DNA from 3 places in the Alteromonas sp. R7 genome. Region 3 is predicted to be linked to each of the others. Evidence: predicted binding sites of a transcription regulator. Region 3 holds the regulator's gene; each other region holds the start of a gene.
The links. Region 3 encodes MetJ, which represses methionine synthesis genes. Its sites were predicted from a motif close to TAGACGTCTAGACGTCTA; they were not measured.
Positions count from the first base shown of each region.

Region 1 (6,760 bases), on a different contig from region 3:
TTGAATTTTGGCGACAGCAAAGTATTTGGCATCAGGGTGAGCAAAATACCACCCCGATACTGACGCCCCCGGCCACATGGCGTAACTTTCTGTAAGCTTCATACCTGTATGCTGCTCTGCTGACAATAAATCCCAAATAAGCTGCTTTTCAGTATGCTCGGGACACGCGGCGTAGCCTGGTGCCGGTCGAATGCCTTGGTATTTTTCGCGAATAAGTTCTTCGTTACTTAGTGATTCTTCAGCGGCGTAACCCCAGTAATGCTTACGCACTTGCTCGTGCAGATATTCCGCAAACGCTTCGGCAAGCCTGTCTGCCACCGCTTTAACCATAATGCCGTTGTAGTCATCGCCAGTCTGAATATAGCTATCAGCAAGCTCGTCTTCACCTATACCACCGGTGACGGCAAAAGCGCCCACATAATCATTTATGCCACTCGACTTTTCAGCTACAAAGTCTGCTAAACAATAATTAGCGAATTTGTCTTTTAGGGTTTGCTGACGCAAGTGATGGGCAACACCTTGAATCTGGTTTCTCGACTCATCTGTATAAATTTCAACATCGTCATTAACGCGGTTGGCAGGAAACAAGCCGATAACGCCTTTCGCCTGAAGGCTGTTCTCTTCGATAATTTTATCCAGCATGGCGTTGGCGTCGTTAAACAATGACTGTGCCTGCTCTCCCACCACCTCATCTTCAAGTATACGTGGGTACTTGCCTGCCAAAGACCAGGTTAAGAAAAATGGCGTCCAATCAATGTAGTTGCGCAGCGTAGCCAAATCGGCGGTTACCGGTGTTACACCCAGGCTCGCAGGTTTTACTGGTAAAGTCGTAAAATCTGGCTTAAAAGCGTTTTCTCTGGCTTGAGCTAATGTCACCGGCTTGCTGCGCGGCTTTTTGCGGGCGTGCTGTTCACGTACCGTATCGTATTCTTTTGCCAATTCCTGCGCGTAAATATCGCGGGACGTTTTGTTTAGAAGGCGCTGACATACGCCTACTGCTCTACTAGCATTTGGAACATAGGCTACAGGCGCATGGTAGTTTTGTTCAATTTTTACCGCAGTGTGCGCTTTAGACGTAGTCGCCCCACCAATAAGCAGCGGGATATCAAAGCCCTGACGCTCCATTTCTTTGGCAACGTGAACCATTTCATCTAGTGAAGGTGTAATAAGGCCCGACAGGCCTATCATATCAACGTTTTCATCTTTAGCGGTTTGTAAGATTGTCGCCGCTGGCACCATTACGCCAAGATCAATCACTTCAAAGTTATTACACTGAAGTACCACGCCAACAATATTTTTACCGATATCGTGAACATCGCCCTTTACCGTGGCTAATAGGATTTTGCCGTTACTTTTAGCGTCGTCTGACTTTTCTTCTTCAATGTATGGCTGTAAATGGGCTACCGCTTTTTTCATAACGCGAGCCGACTTTACCACCTGAGGAAGGAACATCTTACCTTCACCGAATAAATCCCCTACCACGTTCATGCCATCCATTAATGGCCCTTCAATAACGTGTAGTGGGCGCTCAGCTTGTTGACGCGCTTCTTCGGTGTCATCAATGATGTAGTCGGTTATCCCTTTAACTAGGGCGTGCTCTAAGCGCTTATTAACCTCTTGTTCGCGCCAGGATAAATCTTCTTTTGCGGCAGCCTTTCCATCGCCTTGATAGTTCGGTGCAATATCGAGTAAGCGTTCAGTGGCATCACTTCTGCGGTTTAAAATCACGTCTTCAACCGCATCTCGAAGTTCAGCCGGTATTTCGTCATATACCTCTAGCTGACCTGCATTCACAATGGCCATATCCATACCCGCGCGAATAGCGTGATATAGGAATACCGAGTGCATAGCTTCACGTACCGGGTTGTTACCTCTGAACGAGAATGAAATATTAGAAAGACCGCCTGAAATATGAGAGTACGGGCAGGTTTTACGTATCTCACGGGTAGCTTCAATAAAATCAACCGCGTAGTTATCGTGCTCCTCAATACCCGTCGCTACTGCAAAAATATTGGGGTCAAAAATAATATCTTCAGGTGGAAAGCCGACTTCTTCTGTCAGCAGCTTGTAGCTGCGCTGACAAATTTCTACTTTTCGAGCCTGCGTGTCAGCCTGACCGGTTTCGTCAAACGCCATCACTACGGTTGCTGCACCATAACGCTTTATTAGCTTGGCTTGGTTTAAGAAGAGCGCTTCCCCTTCTTTTAAGCTGATAGAGTTAACAATCGCTTTGCCCTGTACACACTTAAGTCCTGCTTCGATAACATCCCATTTAGACGAATCGATCATAATAGGTACGCGGCTAATATCAGGCTCAGAGGCGATTAGATTCAAAAAGGTGATCATGGCCTGCTTAGAATCAAGCATGGCCTCATCCATATTGATATCGATGATCTGCGCGCCGTTCTCTACTTGTTGCCTTGCGACATCAAGTGCAGTTTCAAAATCACCTTCAAGAATAAGTCGTTTAAAGCGAGCGGAGCCTGTTACGTTGGTACGCTCACCGATATTAATAAATGTAGAAAATTCTGCGCTCATAATGCCCTCCTAGTGTACAAACGGCTCTAGGCCTGACAAACGCATTTTGGGTTCAAACTGTGGCACTTTTCTTGGCGCAATTCCATTGACCGCGTTAGCAATATCGCGAATGTGTTCTGGCGTACTGCCGCAGCAGCCACCTACGATATTCACTAGCCCTGACTGCGCCCATTCTTTGATGTGCTCGGCCATTTCAGGGCCTTCCATGTCGTATTCACCAAACTCGTTGGGTAAACCAGCGTTAGGGTGCGCTGAAATTAAGCACTCACTAACAGTAGCCACTTCATCCACGTATTGGCGCAGTAAGTCTGGCCCAAGAGCACAGTTTAAGCCGAATGAGAATGGACTGATGTGTCGCATGGAATAATAAAACGCTTCCGCGGTTTGACCAGACAGCGTGCGCCCTGAGGCATCGGTAATCGTGCCAGACACCATAACGGGCAGCGATATACCCAGCTTTTCAAAAACCGACTCTACCGCATAGGCTGCCGCTTTCGCATTAAGTGTATCGAAGATGGTTTCGAGCATGATTAAATCTGCACCGCCTTCAATGAGCGCTTCGGTAGACTCGCTATACGCTTCCACGAGTTCGTCAAAAGTAACATTGCGTTTGCCTGGGTCGTTAACGTCAGGCGAAATTGAAGCAGTGCGGTTTGTTGGTCCAAGTACGCCCGCCACGAAACGGGGTTTGTCGGGTGTCTTTGCTGTGAACTCATCGGCAGCTTTACGCGCCAATTTAGCTGCAGCTAAATTAATATCACGGGATTGAGCCTGCATATCGTAATCGGCCATAGCGATAGTCGTAGCATTAAACGTATTCGTTTCAATAATGTCCGCGCCAGCTTCAAAGTAATCACAGTGAATTTGATAGATGATATCGGGCTGAGTAAGAACCAACAAATCGTTGTTACCCTTAACATCGCAGTGCCAGTTGGCAAACTGTGTTCCGCGATAATCTTCTTCTTCTAACTTATGGCGCTGGATCATGGTGCCCATGGCGCCGTCTAATATAAGGATGCGCTTTTTAGCGGCTTCTGTAAGCGTTGTCTGCGCGCTAGAATTTGGTCTTTGGCTCACGTGCTACCTCTTTGGCTGTGACTTTTCAGCAAGCTGACTTAAATCGTAAGGCGTGGTCTGATAGACATAATAATTCAGCCAGTTTGTAAACAATAGGCTGCCGTGTGAGCGCCACTGTACAATAGGAGACTTGGCTGGATCATCCCCTTCAAAATAGTTTTTTGGAATTACTGGCGTTTGTCCCGCGGCGATATCTCGAAAATACTCGTCTTTAAGTGTATCTGGATCGTATTCTGGGTGACCCGTTACAAATACCATGCGCTTATCTTCTGACGCCACAATATAAGCGCCTACATCGTCAGACTCTGCAACAACACTAAGTCCATCGACGCTGTTATACAACGAGGTGTTAATATGCCCATAACGGGAATGTGGTGCGTAAAAAGAAGGATCAAAGCCTCTTAATAGCTCATTGTTCGGGTCATTCACTTTATGTTTAAAGACACCTGAAAACTTTTCGTCTCTAAGCTCTCGTGTAATGCCGTAAAAGTGATACATGGCGGCGTGAGCAGCCCAACATAAGTAAAGGGTTGAGTTTACGTGACGCTGCGCCCACTCCAATATGGTGGTCATGGTTTCCCAGTACTTTACTTCCTCATAATCGATAAGCGCGAGAGGCGCACCGGTGACAATGAGGCCATCGTATTTCTTATTCGCTACCGCTGAAAAGTCGTGATAGAAAGCATCCATGTGCGATTGGGGGGTATTCTTCGGCGCTTGATTATCAATTCGAATTAAATCCACGTTTATTTGCAGTGGCGTGTTCGATAACAGGCGAAGTAACTGTACCTCTGTTTCTATCTTGTTCGGCATTAAATTAAGAATACCGACTTCAAGAGGACGAATATCCTGATTGGCAGCCCTGTCCATGTCCATGGTAAAAATATTTTCACCTAGTAGTACATTCTGCGCGGGTAACTGCTCAGGAATACGAATTGGCATAGAGGGCTCCAGTGATAAATTACAATATCTGTATTGTGTCTATAACTGGCGATATGTCAACATCTTTACGTCTAGACGTCTAAACGTTTTTTTCTCTGGTGCTCAAAAATACTAATTATTTTGTTTATGCACCATTACCAACATCTCAGCTTCGGCACGAGGAATGTCGCAGGCTTCAATAATTTCATCAATGCTAGCGCCTTGCTTGACTAAGTCCGCCGCACGCTGATATAGGCGTAGGGAAGGATCTTGAAGCTTGAGTTCTCGAAGCTGGTTTTCAATATCAGTTTGCTTTTCGTCTAACTCTTGAAGGTGTCGAGTGATCACCAAGGTGCGTGCTTGCGCCTCAGTTTGTTGATTATTTGCATTTTTAGCAAGGGCTTCAGTGCGGGCAATAGCCTCTGCGTTAGCATGTTCGCTTTCGCTTAATGCAGAACGCAACTGCTTAATGTGTGAATACAGCACACCCATCGCGGCAATGAGTATAACTACAAGAATACACAGTATGAGTTCTAATAAGGTAGGTGCAGCAAGCTGCCAATCCATGGACATAACCCTTGGGGAAATGTAGGCAGTATTATAAACAATACCGCCTATTCATTTATTTAGATGTTGCTAAGCTCATCCCACTCTTCGTCGCTTAACAATTTATTAAGATCTACAAGAATAAGCAGTTCGCCGTCGCGGTTACTTACACCTTGGATAAACTTAGCACTCTCTTCAGTACCTACGTTAGGGGCACTGTCAATCTCTGAAGATTTCAAGTAAACCACCTCAGCGACACTATCCACCAGAATACCAACCACCTGCTCGTCAGACTCAATAATAACGATACGGGTATTGTCAGTAATTTCTGTTGGCGGTAATCCGAAACGAGCACGTGTATCGATAACCGTTACTACGTTACCACGCAGATTGATAATACCAAGTACATAGTCAGGTGCACCGGGTACAGGGGCTATTTCGGTATAACGCAAGACCTCTTGAACTTGCATCACGTTGATACCGTAAGTTTCTTCACCTAAGCGATACGTTACCCATTGAAGGACTTCGTCGTTGCTGTCGGTGGCGTTATTATTTATTCTTTCGTCGCTCATGAACCTGGCTCCCAATACTATGGCGTCTGGTCGTTACTGCCTAAGCCTTTGTTAAGCATAGATATTAATTCTTCAACGTCAATTAACGCGCACATTTTTTCTTTAACCATCCCTGCTAACCAGGGACGCTTACCTGTGGACTCGCGCCATTTAACATCATCGGTAGTCAAATTGACCGTATTGACTAGCTTTTCACTAGCCAGACCCCACGCACTTTCCCCTAACATTATAAGATATCGGTAGTTAAGCGATTGTGCGAGGTTTTCGTCATATTTTTCTGGCATTACCCATTTTGCAGAGTCAACAACACTTAGTTTAGACTCTCTGTGCAACATTACACCCATAAACCAATCAGGTTTTCCAAATAAAGGGCCAATCTTCTCAATTTGGTGGATCCCACCTAGCGACGTCAAAGGCACCGCAAGTGTTAACCCTGCAACCTCAAAGAATAGCGCCTGAAAGCGAAAACCGAGAGTATCCTTTAGTGGAACTTTTGTTTTTTCAGCGCGGTTTAACGCAGTTTCTTGTTCATTTTCTACTAAAGTTTCTGCGTGAGACTGTTGCTGTTCATCTTCAATTGTCTCTGCTTTTTGCGTTTCAATTAACGATGTAACCTTTTCCGCTATCGCTTCTTGTTCATTCGATTGCGGCTCACTTTCATTGGCGGTAGAAGCAAGCGCCGTTTCAGCCATCTGCTGAGAAGCCTGCTCGAGCAATTTTGCCGTGCGCGCAGTCACATCTTCCGGTGCTTCTGGCTCTTTGAGGAGGCTATCAAGGTATGCCTCCATCACTTCTTCACGGGCAAAAGGCGATTGCTTGCTCATGTTCTCGTTATTTCTCCAATACCGCTAATAGTTTCTCGTACGCAGACACACCACGTGTTTTGGGGTACGCTGCGGAAATGGGAAGCTGTACTAAACTTGCATCCCTGAAGTGCGTGTCGACGGGAATAACCCCTTCCCACACGCGCTCACCATAGTCATTCATTAAGCGCTTTCGCGATGCAAGCGCCGCGTTAGTGCGCTTATCAAACATAGTTGGAATAATCACAGTATCAAAGGATTTGTCCAACGAACGTCCCATAATTTCCATGGTACGAATCATTC
Region 1 covers NZ_JBVTQX010000002.1:19,690-26,449, forward strand. The annotation lists gene metH (methionine synthase) at 1-2,538, opposite strand, end outside; gene AC0J2X_RS02960 (homocysteine S-methyltransferase family protein) at 2,548-3,615, opposite strand; gene metA (homoserine O-acetyltransferase MetA) at 3,619-4,557, opposite strand; gene AC0J2X_RS02970 (DUF2802 domain-containing protein) at 4,669-5,103, opposite strand; gene AC0J2X_RS02975 (chemotaxis protein CheW) at 5,163-5,654, opposite strand; gene AC0J2X_RS02980 (chemotaxis protein CheW) at 5,672-6,478, opposite strand; gene AC0J2X_RS02985 (ParA family protein) at 6,486-6,760, opposite strand, start outside.
Region 1: a site for MetJ is predicted at 4,622-4,639, ahead of metA (homoserine O-acetyltransferase MetA). Genes of this name have one in related genera too.

Region 2 (6,760 bases), on a different contig from region 3:
TCAACATCTCATCTCAGACAGCTGATGTGTTTGTTTAAAAATAGTGATCGAAATACAGCGCCTGTATCTAAATATTCTTTAATAAAGGTGACATGCAGGTGATGAAGTGCACAATGATGAGGGAAAAATTAACGTACGCGGCGCTCGTGTACACAACTTAAAAAATATCAGTATTGATATACCGCGAAATGAAGTGGTGGTGTTTACCGGTGTATCTGGCTCAGGAAAATCTTCTTTGGCTTTCGGTACGCTTTACGCAGAAGCTCAGCACCGCTATTTAGATTCAATATCACCTTATGCCAGACGACTAATTGAGCAGGTGGAGAAACCTGACGTAGACGTGATTGACGGCTTACCGCCTGCTGTGGGCCTGCACCAGCGCCGGGGCGCACCTTCAGTTCGTTCTTCCGTTGGTAGTATCACCACGCTTTCTAATAGTCTGCGAATGCTTTATTCCCGGGCCGGGGATTATCCCAAAGGGCAGAGCATTGTCTACGCAGACGGGTTTTCTCCTAATACGCCCGAAGGTGCATGTGAACATTGTGACGGTATTGGAAAAGTTTTTGACACACAAGCTCATCGCCTTGTACCCGACGACAGCCTCACCATACGTGAGGGCGCTGTGGCAGCTTGGCCTGGTGCATGGCAGGGCAAAAACCTAGTAAGGGTATTGTTGTCGCTAGATATCGATGTTGATATTCCATGGCGTGAACTGCCTCAAAAAACCCGTGACTGGATCTTATTTACCGACGAAATGCCTCAGTTACCTGTATACCGAAACTATAACCTAGCGCAAACCCGTAAAGCACAACAAGAGGGCGAGCCTGCCAGCTACAATGGCAAGTTTATCAGCGCGCGACGTCATGTGCTCGATACGTTTAAAACCTCTCAAAAAGAGAAAATGAAGCAGCGAATTGCTCCCTTTATATCTGTTGAAGCATGTCCGGTTTGCCGTGGAAAAAAGCTTAAGCAAAATGCGCTGGCAGTGAAAGTTGATGGCTTAGATATTATTGAGTTTTCAAGGCTGCCACTACAGCAAGTTCACGAAAAGCTTCAGGCATTAAGAAAGTCAGTCAAAGGTGATACTTCAGAGCGTGGTCAGGTGATACGTACTATTACGGGCGACATTATTGAAAGAGTGAAGCCCATAGTAGCGCTTGGGCTTCATTACCTTTCGTTAGATAGAAGTACAACAAGTATCTCAGTAGGCGAACTACAGCGATTGCGTCTGACGACCCAGCTTAAATCGAATTTATTTGGCGTTGTCTTTGTTATGGATGAACCCTCATCAGGTCTTCACCCTCGCGATGTAGAAGGGCTTATTCACGCGCTTCACAATATTACCGATACGGGCAATTCACTGCTCGTTGTCGAGCACAATCCTTACGTCATCAAAGGGGCTAACTGGGTCGTAGATGTAGGGCCGAAAGCGGGAGTGAACGGAGGTGAGCTTGTCTATAGTGGGCCGGTTAAAGAACTGGCAAGCACAAAAAACTCTTTAACGGCAGACTATGTTTTTAACAATAAAGCACTAAGCCAGCGTATAAAACGTAAATCATCAGGGGGATTGCGTTTAAAAGACGTGTCCAGAAATAATGTCAGCCATGTTGATATTGATATTCCACTAGGTGTGATGACCTGTGTCACTGGCGTTTCCGGCTCTGGAAAGTCGAGTTTAATTAGCCAAGCATTAGTTGAGTTAGTCAAAGGTGGTTTAAATACAGCCGAGAAAGAAGGGAAGCGAGCGCAAGAAACAAGAGAAACGAAAGAACTGCTTACTGACGCCAATTCGCTTCTTACTAACGACACTTTTTCACTTAAAAGTGAACCGCGACAAGGCTGTATTGAAAGCGGACTTGAAGCGTTAAGCCGTATAGTTGTGGTAGATCAGTCTCCCATCGGCAGGACTCCCCGTTCAACTTTGGCAACCTATACCGGCATATTTGACCAAATCAGAAGTTTATTTGCTTCAACCGAAGAAGCAAAATCCCGTGGTTACGATGCGGGTCATTTCTCGTTTAACGTTGCAAAAGGGCGGTGCCCACATTGTGAAGGCTTGGGTGTGGTATCGGTAGAATTACTATTTATGCCGAGTGTTTATTCCCCCTGTACTGTTTGTAACGGTCAGCGTTTTAACGATAACGTACTGGAAGTTGGTTACAATGAGCATTCTATCGCTGATGTATTATCGCTTACGGTTGAAGAAGCACTATCTGTATTTAGTGATAATCAAGTTATTACGCGGGGACTTAAAACGCTAATGAACGTAGGGCTTGGCTATCTAACCCTTGGGCAAAGTGCCACTGAATTATCAGGCGGCGAGGCGCAGCGCATTAAATTAGCGTCAGAACTTAAACGTGCCCAAAATGCTAATACCCTATACGTGCTTGATGAACCTACAACAGGTTTACATCTTTCAGACACTGCATTGCTTATGCAGCATTTAAGCACCTTAGTTGAAGCGGGGAATACTGTGGTGATGGTTGAGCACAATATGCAGGTGGCTGGGGCTTGCGACCACATTATTGATATGGGGCCAGGCGCTGGTGATGAGGGAGGAGAAATAGTTGCTGAAGGCAGACCAGAGGAGGTTGCTAAAGTTCAGCAAAGTGCAACAGCCCCATTTTTAAAGGCGAGTTTGGCTTAAAGAAAGGTTTTGATTGAGTTAGGTTTGAATGATCTTAGAAATAAGTCGTTGTTTAAAGCTACTTGAATACTAGTAAGCCAGCAAAGAAACGGCTTGAACTCGTATTTGTACCTTAAAAAGAAATATTAGTTAAAGAGTGTTGCACTTTTTGCAACACAGTGTAGTGAAAACTGCGGTTGACATATAGACGTCTATACGGCAAATTGCTTGTATGAAAAAGATTCTACTTACTCGCACCACCATTATGTTAATTACCACCTTAAAAAGGGCGGTCGCTGACTAGTGCAAGTAAGCAAAAGACAACGAAAGCCCGCCTAACACAGAGCGGGCTTTTTTTTACACACGTTTTAGCATGCGTAACCTTAAGGAGCAGCATATGAAAGTCTTAAAGTTTGGGGGTTCTTCTCTAGCCGATGCACCGCGATACATGCGCGTTATGGAGATTAGCACGGCGACCCACCAAACCGACGGTGCTGCGGTTGTACTCTCTGCCCCAAAGGGGGTAACGAACGCGCTTTCACTACTATGTGAACAAGCAGCCGCGGGTGAAGATTTCCAGCCGTTATTCAATAAGTTGAACGACACGGTTACCGGCATCGCCAACAACCTAAACGAAGAACTCGACGGGTTTGCACATGCAAGCGTGGTAGAATTCATTAATAGTCACCTTTCAGTATTAAAACAGCACCTTGAAGGTATAAAGCTGCTTGGTGTTGCACCTGATAATGTTGCTGCCGGTATTCTAAGTATTGGTGAGTACATCTCGGTGACGCTTTTTAGCGCTATGCTATCTGCTAAAGGTATCGCTAATCGCGTTATTGACCCGGTTAAGTATGTGCTGGCCGAAGGCGATTACCTAGACAGCATTGCCGATGTGTCGCTTAGTAAAGCGCGCTTTTCAGATGTGCCTACTGACGGCAGTGAATTTCTGGTCATGCCGGGGTTTGTTGCTGCTAACGAAGCGGGCGACAAAGTCACGCTTGGGCGTAACGGCTCAGACTATTCAGCGGCCATTTTAGCGGCGTGTATAGACGCAAATTGCTGTGAAATTTGGACAGACGTAGATGGTGTTTATAACGCTGACCCGAACCAAGTTGAAGGGGCAGTGCTGTTAGACAAGCTTACCTATCAAGAAGCGATGGAGCTGTCTTATTTCGGTGCCAAGGTACTTCATCCGAAAACTATCGGTCCTATTGCCCAACACCACATCCCTTGTTTGATCAGAAACACACTAAACCCAGCTGCGCCAGGTACGCTAATCAGCAATGAAAAAAGCGAGGTGTGGACGTCAGTTAAAGGTATTTCACAGCTTGATAACGTCACCATGTTTAACGTTGCAGGCCCTGGCCTTAAAGGCATGGTTGGTATGGCAAGTCGTGTGTTTGAGGTGATGTCGAACGCCAATATTTCAATAAGCCTTATTACCCAGTCTTCTTCAGAATACTCAATCAGTTTCTGTATCCAAAGCAAAGACGCCAGTCGAGCGTTAACGCTTCTTGAAGATGCATTCGCGCTAGAGCTTCAAAATCAATTGCTAGACCCCATTGAAGTGCGTCATGACCTAGCCATTGTTACTTTGGTTGGTGACGGTATGCGTCAAACCAAAGGCTTGGCAGCGCGTTTCTTTAACTCGCTTGCCCAAGCGCGGGTAAACAACGTAGCTATTGCTCAAGGCTCTTCAGAGCGCTCTATTTCAACGGTAATTGAAAGTAAGCGTGCTAAGAAAGCGGTAAAAGTCATTCACCAGAATTTTTTCTCTGACCGCCATACCATTGACGTATTCCTAGTAGGGTGTGGCAATGTGGGAACCGAACTGCTAGGTCAAATTGAAAAACAACAGCCTGCATTGTTAAAACGCAATGTTCAGCTGAGAGTTTATGGCATTGCAAATAGCCGGAAACTGCTGTTAAACAGTCAAGGGATTGATTTAAGCGGTGACTGGAAAGCGGCACTTGAATCGGCAAGCGAAGGATTAAGCGTAGAACGCCTGCATCAGTTCGCTAATGACAATAGTCTGGTAAACCCGGTGATTGTTGACTGTACTAGTCACGAAGCAATTGCAGAGCAATATGTAGATATGATGGAAAGCGGTTTTCACGTAGTAACGCCAAATAAAAAGGCGAATACGAGCGCTATGTCTTACTACCGCAAGCTTCGCAAGACCGCGCAATCGACAAATCGTCAGTACCTTTACGAAACCACTGTCGGCGCAGGGCTACCGGTTATTGATAACTTGCAAAAGCTATTCAGCGCCGGCGACACCTTACACCGCTTTGAAGGAATTCTATCAGGTAGCCTATCTTATGTGTTTGGCAAACTTGAAGAAGGCATGAGCCTGTCGCAAGCGACACAAACAGCCAAAGACAACGGCTTCACAGAGCCTGATCCGCGCGATGACTTAAGCGGCATGGACGTAGCGCGCAAGCTGCTTATCATGGCTCGTGAAGCTGATTTAGCGTTAGAACTATCTGACATTGAAATTGAGTCTGTACTGCCAAAAAGTTTTGCCGAAGATTGTTCAATTGACGAGTTTATGCAGCAGCTGCCAGAGTTAGATGCGTCGTTTGGTGAAAAGGTTGAAGCGGCTAAAGCAGAAGGTAAAGTACTTCGTTATATCGGCAGCATTGAAGACGGAAAATGCAAAGTAAGCATTCAGGCTGTACCGGCAAGTAACCCTCTTTCGCAGGTAAAAGACGGTGAAAACGCGCTGGCGATTAACAGTGACTACTATAGCCCAATCCCTTATGTAATTAGAGGATATGGAGCAGGTGGTACGGTAACAGCAGCAGGGGTGTTTGCTGACATTCTGCGTACTATGCCGTGGAAGCAAATGGCGCACTAAGGGCTAAATAACGCTTAGCTTGCTTAGCGTAGATAGGCGGCTAAAGTAAGATACTCGAAGGTGTGACTTAGGCCAGTAATGTTGTGGCATCGATTTAAAGCGCTAATTTATTGAGCTAATTTGAAGCGCTAATATAAAGAGCACGCCACAAGCGAAGTAAGAGTAATAATATGAAAGCATTCACGGCCTTCGCGCCGGCATCAATTGGAAATGTGAGCTTAGGCTTTGACGTACTGGGCGCAGCGCTTGCGCCCGTTGATGGCACTAAGCTAGGTGATGAAGTTGAAATAAAGGCGGCTGAGTCATTTTCACTAGAAACGGTGGGGCGCTTTGCTCACAAACTCCCGGGCGATGCAGACAGTAATATTGTAACCAAGTGCTATCACTATTTCTGTGAGCAAATGGAAAAGGCTGGAAAAACAACCTCTCCTGTTGCGCTTACGCTTCATAAAAACCTTCCAATAGGCAGCGGGTTGGGTTCAAGCGCAAGCTCTATTGTGGCAGCGTTTGCAGCGTTAAATGCTTACTTCGACACTCCGTTCGATGAAGATACTCTGCTTATAATGATGGGCGAATTAGAAGGCCAAATAAGCGGTAGTATTCACTATGATAATGTTGCTCCCTGTTACTTAGGTGGTATGACGTTAATGACAGGTAGCGATGCGCCGGTCACACTGTCGTTGCCGTTAAACGACGAATGGTACTATGCCGTCTGTTATTCAGGCATTAGCGTATCAACGGCGGCTGCTCGCGATATTTTGCCTAAACAGGTGGAAATGGCGAAGGCACTAACCTTTGGTCGACAGCTAGGTGTGTTTGTACACGCCTTACATGTAGGTAACTTTGATTTGGCAGCATCGGTAATGAACGATGTCATAGCCGAACCTTACAGAAAATCGCTACTGCCTGGCTTTGATGACGCTCGTGCGTTTAGTGAGCAAGCGGGTGCGCTCGCTTTTGGTATTTCTGGCTCGGGACCTACGGTTTTTGCCGTGTGTCCAAGTAAAGCGCAGGCGGAAAAAGTCGCCGCCTATTTAACAGAGAACTACATTCAAAATGAAGATGGCTTTAGCCATGTGTGCCAAATACCAAGCCAAGGCACCATTGTTTCTTAAGGTACATAGCTTTTTAAGGTATATGGTTTCTTAAAGGCAAATGATTTCCTAAAAGCACAATAATTTTTTAAAAGATTAAAAGGGCAGAGTACTTGCCCACATAAAAAGGTAACAGCAAGTGGAATTGGTAAATTTAAAAGATTCATCGGACACAGC
Region 2 covers NZ_JBVTQX010000001.1:140,240-146,999, forward strand. The annotation lists gene AC0J2X_RS00635 (LysR substrate-binding domain-containing protein) at 1-25, shown strand, start outside; gene AC0J2X_RS00640 (excinuclease ABC subunit UvrA) at 107-2,647, shown strand; gene thrA (bifunctional aspartate kinase/homoserine dehydrogenase I) at 3,024-5,489, shown strand; gene thrB (homoserine kinase) at 5,660-6,604, shown strand; gene thrC (threonine synthase) at 6,723-6,760, shown strand, end outside.
Region 2: a site for MetJ is predicted at 2,832-2,849, ahead of thrA (bifunctional aspartate kinase/homoserine dehydrogenase I). Genes of this name have one in related genera too.

Region 3 (6,760 bases):
TGCTGCTGGAGAAATACTTGCTTACTGTCTTGTAAAAAGCGATAGGCCAAACTGCTGTCGGTCGCTTCTGCGCGAATGACAAACTGGCTAATAAATGGGGGAAGCCCTGCCGCTTTTCGCTCCATTAAAGCGTGTCTGGCGAAATGCCCATAGCCATTGTGCACTAAATCTTGTAGCAAAGGGTGATGAGGGTTGTGTGTTTGAAGCCACATCTCACCAGGTTTACTGGCGCGCCCTGCTCTTCCTGCAAGCTGAGTTACAAGCTGAGCGAGCTTTTCTGGTGCTCTAAAATCGGCACTAAAAAGTGCACCATCACAATCTAGCACCGCCACTAAGGTTACATGCGGAAAATGGTGACCTTTTGATAGTATTTGGGTACCGACCAGAAGCTGGTACTCTTGGCGGTTTATTGCATCCAGTGTTTGGTGCAGTTTATCTTTGCCCCGCACGGTGTCGCTGTCTATTCGTACCTGTTTAACATCGGGAAATAAACTTGCAAGCCCTTGCTCGACTTGCTCGGTGCCCGTACCCGCCGTAACTAATTCATTGTGATGGCACGCTTCGCAGTTTGATGGCATTGAGCGCATGCCGCCGCAGTGATGACACTGCAAACGGTTCTGCGCTTTATGCACCGTATACGGGCGGTCACAACGCTTACACATGACGGTTTCGCCGCAGTGATGGCAAAGCAGCGCTGGCGCATAGCCTCTGCGATTCACAAACACCAATACCTGATTTCCCGCGTTGATATGCTGGCGCATTATCGTTAGCAAGCCTTGTGAAATACCGTAGTGAATGGGTTGGTCACGCGCGTCCAACACATGCTGATGCGTGCTTTTCGCACCTCCCGCTCGCTTAGTTAACTGCAAATGGGCATAGCGACTGCTTAGCGCATTATTAAGTGTTTCGAGTGCGGGCGTGGCGCTGCCTAATAAAAGAGGAATATTGTGCTGCTTAGCCCGCATGGCTGCTAGGTCACGGGCGTGATAGCGAAGTCCATCTTGTTGTTTAAAAGACTCGTCGTGCTCTTCATCCACAATCAGCATGCCGGGGTTGTGCAGCGGGGTGAAAATAGCCGAGCGAGTACCGATGATTATCCCGAGTTCACCTGCTTTTGCTCTCTGCCATACATGTAACCGTTCTTTATCAGAAAGCTGAGAGTGTAAAACGCCCACTGCAATACCAAAGCGCTTTTCAAAGCGTGACACCGTTTGCGGCGTCAGCCCAATTTCTGGCACAAGTATAAGCACTTGTTTTCCGTCGCGCAGTAAGGGTTCGATGGCTTGAAGGTACACTTCCGTTTTACCGCTACCGGTAACCCCTTCAAGCAAACTTACAGCGAAATTGCCCTGCTGACGATTAAGTGCGGCAATGGCAACCGACTGCTCAGTATCTGGAATTGGCTTTTCAGACACCGATAACGAGGCAAGCCAACTGCCTGACTTAAATTCAGGCGCGACTTCTTCAATGCTTGCCAATGACTTATCGACAAGTGCTTTGACCGCAGGTGCGCCATACTGCTTGCGCGCTTGGGACGCTAATAAGGCACCACCAGCCATTGCAGTAAAACAAGCTTGTTGTTTAGGCGCCCGCGATAACGTGTCTGCAGTCGTTTGCTTACCTTCTTCGGTAAGTATTAACATGTCTTGGGGTGCTGGCGCTGCTGACTCGCCTTTGCGCAATAAAACAGGCAGCATGGCGTGTAGCACTTCACCCGGCGCATGATGATAGTACTGCCACAGCCATTGGGCCATTTTCAGCAACACCTCGTCTATAATGGGGGTATCGTCCAGTACTGACTCAATGGCTTTTAGCTTGTTGGAGTTTTCAATGTCGCTTTCAGGTTTGTGTAGGGTTTCAACAACTACACCCACAAGTTTGCGCGGACCGAAAGGCACAACCACTCTTACACCCGCACTTAGTGCGTTATCGTGGGTATACGTGAAAAGTTGGCGCAGCGGCACTGGCACGGCAACTTGGATAAAGGCCATTGCGAAGGTTCTACCTTATTTGACGATTGTTACAGCGCGTAATGCGCTTACTAAGCTTCTTATGTTGAAACTAATTATACTGAGGCTTCTTGCAGACCTATACGTTACAGCAGTTTGCGCTGCTAACAGCTAGCTACACATTTTGCTATTGGCGCATGATTTTGCCACTAGAGCATCTGGCCCAGCCTTGAAAGACAAATATTTAAACATACTTTACAGGTAAGCATAAAAGGAATGTTTTTAGTTTGGCCTTTTTATATGGCTACCTTTTTATACGGCTGCCTTGACTAGCTCTCTTGTTTAGCATTTGGCCAAAAACCGCTTGATCAAGGCCCTGCCATCCTTTATTATGCGCCGCTCTTTTGCGATAGGCTGTTCTTTGAACGACTTATCATTTGAATTAAGTAACGTATGGTGTGCGACTTCGGGTTGTATAGCGATACGGCCTTATTATGTGAGGTAACCCAATGAAACAAGATATCCACCCAAAATACGAAGCAATCACAGCAACTTGCTCATGTGGTAACGTAATGAACATTCGTTCTACGCTTGGTAAAGACATCAACCTAGACGTATGTTCTTCATGTCACCCATTCTACACTGGTAAGCAACGTAACGTTGACACTGGTGGTCGTGTTGATCGCTTCAAGAAGCGTTTCGGTGCATTGGGCAAAAAGTAAGCCTGATATCGAGTTCGAAAAAAGCGCCTTTATGGCGCTTTTTTATTGCTTAAAATTCACGCTTCACACAAACAAGGTGTGCCAAACAGCGCTTTACCGCCGTTATCCTACGTCAGGCCAGTACCTAGCCAGTGTAACAAGCCCTGCAACTCGCCTTTCTGAAAACGTTTTTAGCTTAATTTACAACATTCAGCGTAACCTGAACTCAGTGAAGGTTTTTAACATTAGATAAATGCCTATCCCAATTGCCGCCACTCACTTTCTTACACTCTTCTTCGCTATCAAAATAAATACCAACGGGTGCTGACTTAATTGACGCTAAAGCAATATTCACTTGGTTTATGAAGTCTATATCCCAACCATTAGTTAACGCCCGCTGCTTCTCCTGCTCAGTATTAAACACGGCAATCACTTGCGGCGCTCTCCAATGCCCTACGTGAGTTAGCCAAACAAATCCATTATTGGTAGATTTTACGCTTTCGCACACATCGGTTAGCACGGTTATTAGTTTTCTTTCTGTCATATCCTCGCCTTCAGCGCGAATTTTGAGTGGGCTTTCACAGGATTTTATCAGAAATATTGGATGGAGAATTAACGAGGTGTCTCCCTGCGTTCTATTTTCCTGATTTGGGTTTCTGTCCAATGCATTTATGAGAACGTGGATCCCTTTGATAGCTTTGTTTTTATCCTCCACACAATAGACCTACAGAATGTTATGACAAGTCAAAATAAATAGCATGAATGGCAATTATAGCCCCATTTTACTGGTCTAATTAGTACGCCTAACCTACATTGGTATATGAGAATTCTGATCAGATATGTACACAGTGATTGGCTGTGTTAGAGTTGCGATCGGCACTTTGATAGTGAGCATTAATTCTGTGAATAATGCATTGCTTTCAAGACTTATGGCGCTTTTGGGTACATAAACCAGAGGCTTGTATCCATTAAGGTATGTGAACAAAATCAGTAAAGGTTAACGCCTAGTCTGCTTTTCCACATGCCACCTTGGGGCCTATTGATGATTGCTGTAAAACAAAGATCAACAAGCCCTAGTGCTAACAACTATTTATAATCACTTTTGTCATTACTTGGTTGTAACGCGCTTACGTTTATCTACCTATAACTATAACGACAATAAAATAGCTACAGAGCGTGAACGAAAACACCGATGAACCCTACATCTAAGGATACCTTTTTACATGTCAGATTTTAGACAACGCGCACTCGACTATCACGCCAAACCCACACCTGGAAAAATCCGCGTAGAGTTATCTAAGCCAGCAGACAGCGTCGATGACCTTGCTCTTGCCTACAGCCCAGGCGTTGCCGAGCCGGTCAGAGAAATTGCTGAAGATGCAGATAACGCCTATAAGTACACGGGTAAAGGAAACCTGGTTGCCGTTATCAGTAACGGAACCGCAATTTTAGGGTTGGGTAACCTAGGCCCACTGGCATCGAAACCTGTTATGGAAGGTAAAGCCCTTCTGTTTAAACGCTTTGCTGGCCTGGATGCCATTGACATTGAAGTGAAGCATCGTACGACCGAAGAGTTCATTAATACGGTAGCGAATATCGCTGACACATTTGGCGGCATTAACTTAGAAGACATTAAAGCGCCTGAATGCTTTGAGATTGAACAAGAGCTAATTAAGCGCTGTAAAATTCCGGTATTTCATGATGATCAGCACGGTACCGCTATTGTAACTGCAGCGGGCATGCTTAATGCTCTGGAAATTCAGGGTAAAAGCATAGAGAGCGCTAAAATTGTGTGTATGGGTGCCGGTGCAGCAGCGGTCGCTTGTATGGAACTGCTTATAAAGTGTGGTGCCCAGCGTGAGCGTATTTATATGCTAGACAGAAAAGGCGTTATCCATACTCGTCGCGAAGACTTAACTGAGCACAAAAAGCTATTTGCTAACAATACTGACAAGCGTACGCTTGAAGATGTAATGGAAGGCGCGGATATTTTTGTTGGTGTGTCAGGACCGGATGTTTTACCACCAGAAACACTGGCCTTGATGGCTGAAAACCCAATTGTATTTGCATGTTCTAACCCAGACCCTGAGATAAAGCCTGAACTTGCTCACGAAGTACGTAAAGATCTTATTATGGCTACCGGACGCTCGGACTACCCTAACCAGGTTAACAACGTACTGTGTTTCCCGTTTATTTTCCGTGGAGCACTAGATGTTCGTGCAACGGCCATTAACGATGAAATGAAAGTAGCGGCAGTAGAAGCCCTTCGTGCTATCACGAAGGAGCCTGTACCAGAAGAAGTACTAGCTGCCAGTAAGAGTACTAGTCTGACATTTGGTAAGGAGTACATTATTCCTAAACCTATGGACCCGCGTTTATGCGAGCGTATTGCTACCGCCGTATCTAAGGCTGCGATTGAATCTGGCGTTGCACGCGTGCCTGAAAGCCCAGAAGAATAAAATTCTGGCGCATAAGGCAAAAAATGGAGGGGCTAGTGCTCAACCTTTATTTGCTAAAAAGTGCGCTTCGAGAATACAAGTACATAAAAACGGCGCCGTGTTGTAGGTTATCAATTAGCAATAACTTACAACAAAGCGCCGTTTCTCTTTAATACCAAATATCAGTCGTCTTCCGACACATCGTTTTCGAAGCTTGGATCAATGCCCATTTCTTCCATAATGCGTCTTGCTTCAGCCGGTACGCGATTGGGATTGTCTTTGCGCAGGTCATCATCGTTAGGCAATGGTTGACCGGTAAACGCATGCAAAAATGCTTCGCACAACAGTTCTGAATTAGTGGCGTGACGCAGATTATTGATTTGGCGGCGAGTACGCTCATCAGTAAGCGCCTTAAGCACATTAATAGGTATAGAGACAGTGACTTTCTTTACCTGTTCGCTCTTCTTGCCATGCTCTGCGTAGGGGTGAATATATTTACCGTTCCATTCTGCCATTGTACTAACTCGGTCTACTCTTTTTTATGTTATGAAGAGAAATTCTAAACAAGTTCACGAAAAGGTCAATTGAGCAGTGTAAACCTCTTGACGTCTAGACATATATTCTTTAATTTAGACGTCTAAACGTCTATAAGAATACATTTTTGAGAGAAAAAGCCATGGTTTCTTACGCACAAGGTATCGATGCATTAAACCAGTCCCTGTCGGAACTGCGTGATATTGATGTATCTTTTGAATTCTTTCCGCCTAAAACGGAAGCCATGGAACAGACCCTGTGGAAGTCAGTTGAACGTCTAGCGCCACTAAAGCCAAGCTACATGTCGGTAACCTACGGCGCGAATAGCGGTGAGCGTGACAGAACCCACGACGTTGTAAAACGCATTCAGCAGCAAACCGGTGTCGCGGCGGTTCCTCACTTGACCTGTGTTGATGCTAGCCGTGATGAGCTTAAGCAAATTGCAAAAGACTACTGGGACTCAGGTATTCGCCGTATTGTTGCGCTTCGTGGCGATTTACCGCCAGGAGTAGAAAAGACAGAGATGTATGCCTCTGATCTTGTTGCCTTGCTAAAAGACGTTGCCGATTTTGATATTTCTGTTGCTGCCTATCCAGAGAAGCACCCTGAAGCACCAAATGCGCAGTTTGATTTACTAAACCTTAAGCGCAAAGCAGAAGCAGGTGCCACAGAAGCGATAACCCAGTTCTTTTTCGATACGAGTGTGTACCTTCGATTTAGAGACCGTGCAGCCGCAGCGGGTGTCGACTTAGATATCGTTCCGGGTATTTTGCCGGTAACCAACTACCAAACACTGGTGAAATTTGCGGGGTTCACAAATGTTCATGTGCCGGGATGGTTACACAAAATGTTCGACGGCCTTGATGCCGACGACCAAGCTACCCGTAATCTTATAGGCGCTAACATTGCTATGGACCAAGTTAAAGTACTCGCTAAAGAAGGGGTAAAACACTTCCATTTCTATACGTTGAACCGTAGTGAATTAAGCTACGCCATCTGCCACATGCTCGGCGTGCGTTCAGGCGCTTAATACATACGACAATCAAGACCGTGCTTAAGTTTTTTAACGAAGCACTCCACAAAAGGCGCAGTCAATGCGCCTTTGTTGTATAAAGCCTGCATTAAACTTTGCCACCAA
Region 3 covers NZ_JBVTQX010000005.1:125,271-132,030, forward strand. The annotation lists gene priA (primosomal protein N') at 1-1,991, opposite strand, end outside; gene rpmE (50S ribosomal protein L31) at 2,459-2,671, shown strand; gene AC0J2X_RS09840 (hypothetical protein) at 2,877-3,194, opposite strand; gene AC0J2X_RS09845 (malic enzyme-like NAD(P)-binding protein) at 3,874-5,109, shown strand; gene metJ (met regulon transcriptional regulator MetJ) at 5,271-5,603, opposite strand; gene metF (methylenetetrahydrofolate reductase) at 5,765-6,652, shown strand.